3 regions of the Nocardia sp. NBC_00511 genome follow, and region 1 is predicted to be linked to each of the others. Evidence: riboswitches for the same ligand, from Rfam matches in the RefSeq annotation. Region 1 holds a riboswitch; each other region holds the start of a gene.
What was found. Region 1 has a riboswitch for cobalamin ahead of OG300_RS22100 (HoxN/HupN/NixA family nickel/cobalt transporter). Riboswitches for the same ligand answer to the same signal wherever they lie in the genome.
Positions count from the first base shown of each region.

Region 2: linked by a shared signal. The riboswitch ahead of metE (5-methyltetrahydropteroyltriglutamate--homocysteine S-methyltransferase) and the one ahead of OG300_RS22100 (HoxN/HupN/NixA family nickel/cobalt transporter) in region 1 are both predicted to bind cobalamin.
Region 3: linked by a shared signal. The riboswitch ahead of OG300_RS09620 (CbtB-domain containing protein) and the one ahead of OG300_RS22100 (HoxN/HupN/NixA family nickel/cobalt transporter) in region 1 are both predicted to bind cobalamin.

Region 1 is NZ_CP107849.1:4,708,644-4,710,901, forward strand. Features, by position in the region: gene OG300_RS22090 (cyclase family protein) at 1-503, opposite strand, end outside; gene OG300_RS22095 (T6SS immunity protein Tdi1 domain-containing protein) at 599-1,033, shown strand; cobalamin riboswitch at 1,066-1,261, shown strand; gene OG300_RS22100 (HoxN/HupN/NixA family nickel/cobalt transporter) at 1,292-2,258, shown strand, end outside.
Region 2 is NZ_CP107849.1:426,841-429,098, forward strand. Features, by position in the region: gene metE (5-methyltetrahydropteroyltriglutamate--homocysteine S-methyltransferase) at 1-1,096, opposite strand, end outside; cobalamin riboswitch at 1,216-1,407, opposite strand; gene OG300_RS02045 (nickel-binding protein) at 1,500-1,751, opposite strand; gene OG300_RS02050 (AraC family transcriptional regulator) at 1,787-2,258, shown strand, end outside.
Region 3 is NZ_CP107849.1:2,029,966-2,032,223, forward strand. Features, by position in the region: gene OG300_RS09610 (hypothetical protein) at 1-33, shown strand, start outside; gene OG300_RS09615 (VOC family protein) at 52-483, opposite strand; cobalamin riboswitch at 936-1,065, shown strand; gene OG300_RS09620 (CbtB-domain containing protein) at 1,106-1,318, shown strand; gene OG300_RS09625 (CbtA family protein) at 1,340-2,188, shown strand.

The sequences.
Region 1 (2,258 bases):
ACGCCGCGGCCGATGATTCCGCCGCGATCGGCGAAGTGCTCGATCCCCAGCTTCGTCGCTCCGAAACTGGTGACGGCGGCGGCCGGGACGCCGTTGTAGAGCAGCCCGTCGTAGTACACGTGCGACAGCGCGTCCCACTGGGTGGCCGACTGCAACGGCATCATGATGTAGTCGTCGTTGAAGCGCATGGGACCGGCGGCGTACATTCCCGCGATCTGCGCTTCGGTGTGTCCGCCCCAGCCCTCGAGGTTCGCCGCGAAGTTCGCGTCGCCGCCGTCTACGGCCATGAGGTGGATGGGGTTGCGGCGGAAGCCGCTCGCGCCCTGCGGTCCGTAGGCGTCGAAAGGAATGCCGAGCGGGATGCTGCGCCCGGCCCGCGCGCAGGCGGCGCCGGCGGCGATTCGGGCGGGGGTGATCAGGTTCAGCGTGCCGAGCTGATCGTCCTCCCCCCAGCGGCCCCAGTTGCGTACCTTGTTCGCGACTTCGCGCCACTGATCGGTCACCGAAACGCCTCCACTTCGAATGCTGCATCGATCTTTACCCGCCCGCGCGCGGCCTGTCGAGAGCCGGTCCCGCCCGCTCTGGTTGGATGAATCCGGTGACCAGCGTTTCCTTCCGATTGATCCCCTCGCAGCGTTTCGATCGCGTGATGCCCGCGTGGGCCGAGCACTACCCGCAGTTCGACACCGTCGTCGGCTATTCGGACCTGGGTCACGCCTTCCTGATGAGCACCCGCACCGGCGAGTACGGCCTGCTCGACCCCTACAGCCCGGGCGTGAAGACCTACGGCCCGTTCACCGAGGTCGGCGAGTTCGTCACCGAGGTGCTCTTCGACCCGAGCGTCATCACCTATGTGCTGCAACCCGATCAGGTCACCAAGATCCGGCGGCTCATCGGCCCCCTGGCCGAGAACGAGGTCTACATCGCCACGCCCTACCCGTTCCTGGGCGGTTCCGAATCCCCGGAGTCGTATCAGCGAGGCGGTGTGTGGTCGTTCTTCGACCTGGTGGCGCAGGCCCAGGACTTCGACTGAGACCCCATTTGTCCGATTCGACAATCGGCATCTAGCGTGTGGAACGCCGTGGTGTACGGGAATTCCGGTGTCGAAACCGGAGCGGCCCTCGCCACTGTGATCGGGAAGTCGGCGCATCGTCCGGCCCGCAGCCAGCGGGCAGGCCACGGGATCAGTGATACCGGAAGGCCAGGTGCGTCGATGCTGGACCCGTCAGCCAGGAGACCGGCCACGGCAGCTTGACCCGTTTCCACGAGGTGCTGGAAGGCCGATCCGATAATGACCGTCACCGATACCGCCGTGCCCGTGCTGCGCTGGGAGCGCCGCGACTGGATTCGCACCGGCGGACTACTCGCCGCGATCGCCGTGCTGCATGTGATCGCCTTCGGCATCCTGCTCGCGCTGGTGATACCGCACCACTACACCGTCGGCACCCAGGTGTTCGGCCTGGGGCTGGGCATCACTGCGTACACGCTGGGCATGCGGCACGCCTTCGACGCGGACCATATCGCCGCCATCGACAACACCACCCGAAAGCTGATGGCCGACGGCAAGCGACCGGTATCGGTGGGTTTCTGGTTCGCGCTGGGACATTCGACGGTGGTGGTGCTGCTGGCCGCGGGCATCGCGGCGGGGGCCCGGCTGGCGACCACGCTGACCGATGACGATTCGGTGGTCCGCAAGGATCTGGGTCTGCTGGGCACGGTGGCGTCGGGGACCTTCCTGTATCTGATCGCCGCGCTGAATCTGGTTGCGCTCGCCGGGATCTGGCGGGTGTTCAAGGCCATGCGCCACGGCGAGTTCGACGAGCACGAGCTGGAGAAGCATCTCGACAGCCGCGGTTTCCTCAATCGGATGCTGGGGCGGTTGACGCGCTCGGTGACCCGGCCGGGCCAGATGTACCCGGTGGGCCTGCTGTTCGGAATCGGCTTCGACACCGCCACCGAGGTCACCCTGATGGTGATGGCCGGCTCCGGCGCGGCCGCCGGACTGCCCTGGTACGCCATCATCTGCCTGCCGCTGCTGTTCGCGGCGGGGATGAGCCTGTTCGACACGCTCGACGGCACCTTCATGAATTTCGCCTACCACTGGGCGTTCTCCAATCCGGTGCGCAAGGTGTACTACAACCTGACCATCACCGGTCTGTCGATCGCGGTGGCGTTCCTGATCGGCACCATCGAACTGGTGGGGATCCTGCACGACAAGCTCGACCTCAGTGATCCGATCACCGCGTGGATCGCCGGAA
Region 2 (2,258 bases), 4.3 Mb from region 1:
CGTCGTGCAGCGCGGTGGCCAGCAGCGCCACCTCGGCCACCTTCTCCGCACCGAACGCCAGCCAGGAGCGCAGCGTCGGATCCGGAGCGGCCTCGGCGTCGAGCGAATACGGCACGTGCAGCAGCGAACTGGAGGTCGAGACCACCAGCGTGGCGGTTCCGGCCAGCAGCGTCGCGAGGGTGGCCAGCGCGTGATCGAGGTCGGTGCGCCACACATTGCGGCCGTCGACGACGCCCGCCACCACCAGCTTGCCCGACAGGGCGGGCGTGCCCACCACGTCCTCGACGGTGGTGCCGTACACGAAATCCAGTGCCACGCCTTCGATTCCGGTCGCCGCCAGCACCGGCAGCGCCGGTCCGGGACGGCCGAAGTAGGTGGCGACCAGGATCGCGGGCCGCTCGGTCACTGCGGAGAGCTCGGAGTAGACGTGCTCGACCAGCGCCAGTTCGACCTCGTCGAGATCGGTGACGAGCACCGGTTCGTCGATCTGCACCCACTGCGCGCCCGCCTCGGCCAGCAGCCGCAGCAACTCCTGATACAGCGGCAGCAGCTCGGCGAGGCGCCGCAGCGCATTGCCCTCGGAATCCTTGGCCAGCTTCAGGAAGGTGAGGGGACCGATCAGCACCGGCCGCGCGGGCACCCCGAGGTCGATCGCCTCGCGCAGCTCGCCGAGCAGCTTGCGCGCGTCCAGCGCGAACGCGGTGTCCGGACCCAATTCCGGCACCAGATAGTGGTAATTGGTGTCGAACCACTTGGTCATCTCCAGCGGTTCGACGGTGTCGGTGCCGCGCGCGGCGGCGAAGTACCGGTCGAGCGGATCGGCGATGTCCGCCACCCGCGCGGGCAGCGCACCGAACATGGCCGCGGCATCGAGGATCTGGTCGTAATAGGAGAAGGTGCCGACCGGCACCGAATCCAGGCCGCTGGCCGCCAGCGTGGTCAGATGGGCGACGCGCAGTTCGCGGCCCACGGTGTGCAGGGCCTCGGCGTCGATGCGGCCCGCCCAGTACGACTCGATGGCCTTCTTGAGTTCCCGGCGCGGCCCGATGCGCGGAATGCCGAGAACCGTTGCGGTGAACGGTGAAGTGGTAGTCACGGGATCGATCTCCAGTGTCCGAAGCACTGGCCGCCGCCACACGCGCGAAGCGGACCCGGGCAGCGCGAAGCGGCCTGGAGTCCGTCCGCCCGGTCCACGAGGCGCCGACCGCCGGATACGGCGTATCCGGCACGGTCGGCAGGTCTTCGGACTCGCAGGCACCGGCCTCGATGGCCGACCTAGTGGCCGTCGCTTCCCAGATTCTCACCCAGTGCGTATGACGGCGGTCGTTCCTGCATACCGCTGCGGGACAGTCCCGGATTCCCACCGGGTTCCCTCTCGCCGGCCGACCCGTCGCCGGGTCGTACGGTTTCGACGCCGGGCGCGCGGACGATGGGTGCACCGATCCTGATCCGCGCCTGGCGAACCGACTGCGGGTCCGAGCATATCGGCCCGCCGGCGGTCACTTACCCTCGGTCACCTCGTGGATCTCGTCGGCGACCAGACCGTGCGCCTCGCGATGCACCAGCGCGGCGGTCTCGGCGTCCGGCGCGGAGACCAGGCAGAAGATCTGCTTGCCGTCCGCAGCCAACCAGTAGTTGCAGTAGTCGACGCCGTAGGCGGACTGGGCCGCGAGATCGGCGGCGTGCGCGGCGGCGGCCTGCTCGGCGTCGACCGGCTCGGGCAGGTTGTGAATATCCATGAACAGCGGCATTGGGAGCTCCCTTTCGTTGTGACACCATCAGTTTCGTGAGCAGTGCGCCGCGAGGCCATGACCCGCTCCCCGGGATACCTGATCAGGACGCCACGACCACCGTCGTGGCGGTGAACGCGGCGGGCGACGCGAACGTATCTCTGGATATGAACGTGACCGTCGAGATGAACCCGGACCTGAACGCGGCCGCCCCGGCGGACGCCGTGCTCGCCAGGCTGCGGCTGACGGGTGCGATCTTCCTGCGCGCCGAGTACACCGAACCGTGGGCCTACGAGTCGATGACCTGCCACGACACCGCGCTGGCACTGCGGCCCGGCAGCGATCGGGTCACCCTCTTCCATGTGGTCGCGACGGGCAGCTGCTGGGTGCATCCCGAAGGCGGCGACCGACTCTGGGCGCACGCCGGGGACGTGATCGTGCTGCCGTACGCGGACGTGCACCGGATGGGCGGCGTCGACGACGCGGAGGTGGTGCCGCTGTCGGACTTCATGCTCGTCCCGCCGTGGC
Region 3 (2,258 bases), 2.7 Mb from region 1:
CGCCCCGGCACAATCGTGCTCTATAACCGCTGACGGTCAGCCCTGTTCGCTTCAGTCGGTCTCGTCGGCGGGATCGCGGAAGATGTCGAGGATCCAGGTGATCTCGAACCTATCCTGAAGGATGCCGTAGAGCGGTGACCACTGTGCGCGTCCGAGCGGGACGACGATCTTGGCACCGACCGCGAGCTTGTCCCAGGATTCGGTGATCTCCTCGGGTAGGTCACCCCGCACCGACAGGCAGAACGAGTTGTCGCCCCGGCTCCACGGCGTGTGGGCGGGGACGTCGTAGCCCATGATCCAGAAGCCGTTGGGCGCGGCCAACTGACCCCACATGACATCGTCGGCGCCCGCGGCGGTGGTCGGCACCTGTGCCTGCTCATAGGTGATCAGCGTCAGCTCACCCCCGAACACCGACTGGTAGAACGTCAACGCCTCCCGGGTCTCACCACGAAAGTTGAGCTGTGCGACCACATTTACCGCCATTGCACTCCCTTTCCCCGGCCGGACCGAGACCCGATACCTCCCAATTCGAGCACACCTGAACCGTTCCGTGGGGAGTTCGGCACTACGGTGTGGCGGCACCCGATACCGCGATTCGCCACGACGACAAAACCTTTCGGTACCGACCACGGTTCGCCGAGGTGTCCGGACTTCTGACGGTGGTAGCGGGCAACCACAGCCGCCCGGGGCGATCACGCCCGGCCGGTGGAGAGGCTCCGATGGCACCGGCTGAACACGACCGGGATTCAGTCGGTGGCGACTGGCCCGAGGGTGTCCAGCCGGACGCCGAAGTTCGACGGCTTGTCGGTGACGCGGCCCTCCGCCCTCGGCATCGTCTCCTGACCGGGCGATATGCCGGGCCGCCACTGTTGCCGGGGAGCCCTGCCGGCGCCCGCCAGGTGATTGGTCAGAAATCATTGTGGCCGTGCGTTTGACCTGTTTGCAGGTGGTTTCGTATCGTCATGTGATCGGCGATTCGTGGAATCCGGTGAAAGTCCGGAACGGTCGCGCCACTGTGAGCATCCTCGGGTGTGAGTCAGACCCTCGGGCGCCGTGTGTCGTATCCGTGTAGGGGCGCGAGTTCCCTACTGCACTAGGAGTCCTCGTGGCTACGTCTTACGCTCCCCGCTCCGGCCTGGGTGCCGCATCGCTTTCCATCCCGACTCCCGTGTGGCTGATCGGCACCACGGTGCTCGCGCTGCTGGCGATCTACTTCATCGGCGTCGATCAGGGCGCGGTGTCGATCTTCGGCAGTGACATGCATGTGCACGAGTTCGTGCACGACGGTCGCCACTTCCTCGGCTTCCCCTGCCACTAGCCGAGGGAGCGAGCATTCATCATGGAGAAATCCATCATCGGCCGCGGCGTCCTGCTGGGCGCGCTCGGCGGCCTGATCGCGTTCATTTTCGCCCGGATCATGGCGGAGCCCATCATCAATCGGGCCATCGACTACGAGTCCGGGCGTGACGATGCGCAGATGGCCTTGGACAAGGCCGCCGGTAAGCCCATGGACGACATGGGCCCGGAGATCTTCACCCGTTCGCAGCAGCAGAACCTCGGTCTGCCGTTCGGCATGATCCTGTTCGGTGCGGCTCTGGGCGCGCTGTTCGCGGTGGTCTACTACCTGGCGCTGCGCCGGGTCGGCAAGGTCACCGCCCGCAATCTGGCGCTGCTGGTGGCGGGTGGCATGTTCCTGACGCTGTATGTGGTGCCGTTCCTGAAGTATCCGGCCAACCCGCCCTCGATCGGGCACCCGGACACCATCAAGGAGCGCACGGGGCTCTACATGCTGATGATCGTGTTGAGCGTGGCCTTCCTGCTCGGCGCGATCTGGCTGGGCCGCAAACTGGCCGCGCGACTGGGGAATTGGACCGCGAGCATCGCCGCGTCGGTGTCGTTCGTCGTGGCCGTGGGCGTGGTCATGCTGATCCTGCCGTCGCTGGGTCACCTGTCGGAGAACAAGGCGTTCGGCGACTTCGACACCGAGACCCCGCAGCCGCTCAAGGATGCCTCGGGCGCGATCGTGTACCCGGGCTTCCCGGCCGACGATCTGTTCCACTTCCGGCTGTACTCCTTTGCCGCACAACTGATCCTGTGGGTCGTCATCGGTGTCGGTTTCGCCTGGCTGGCCCCGCGCCTGCTCGGCGAGCGTGCCGCGGACGCTCAGGTGGCGGCGTCGGTGTCCTGACGCCTCGAACCCCACTGGGCGGGTCCACTCCTTGGGATAGGAGCGGGCCCGCCTTTCGCATTGCGATGAG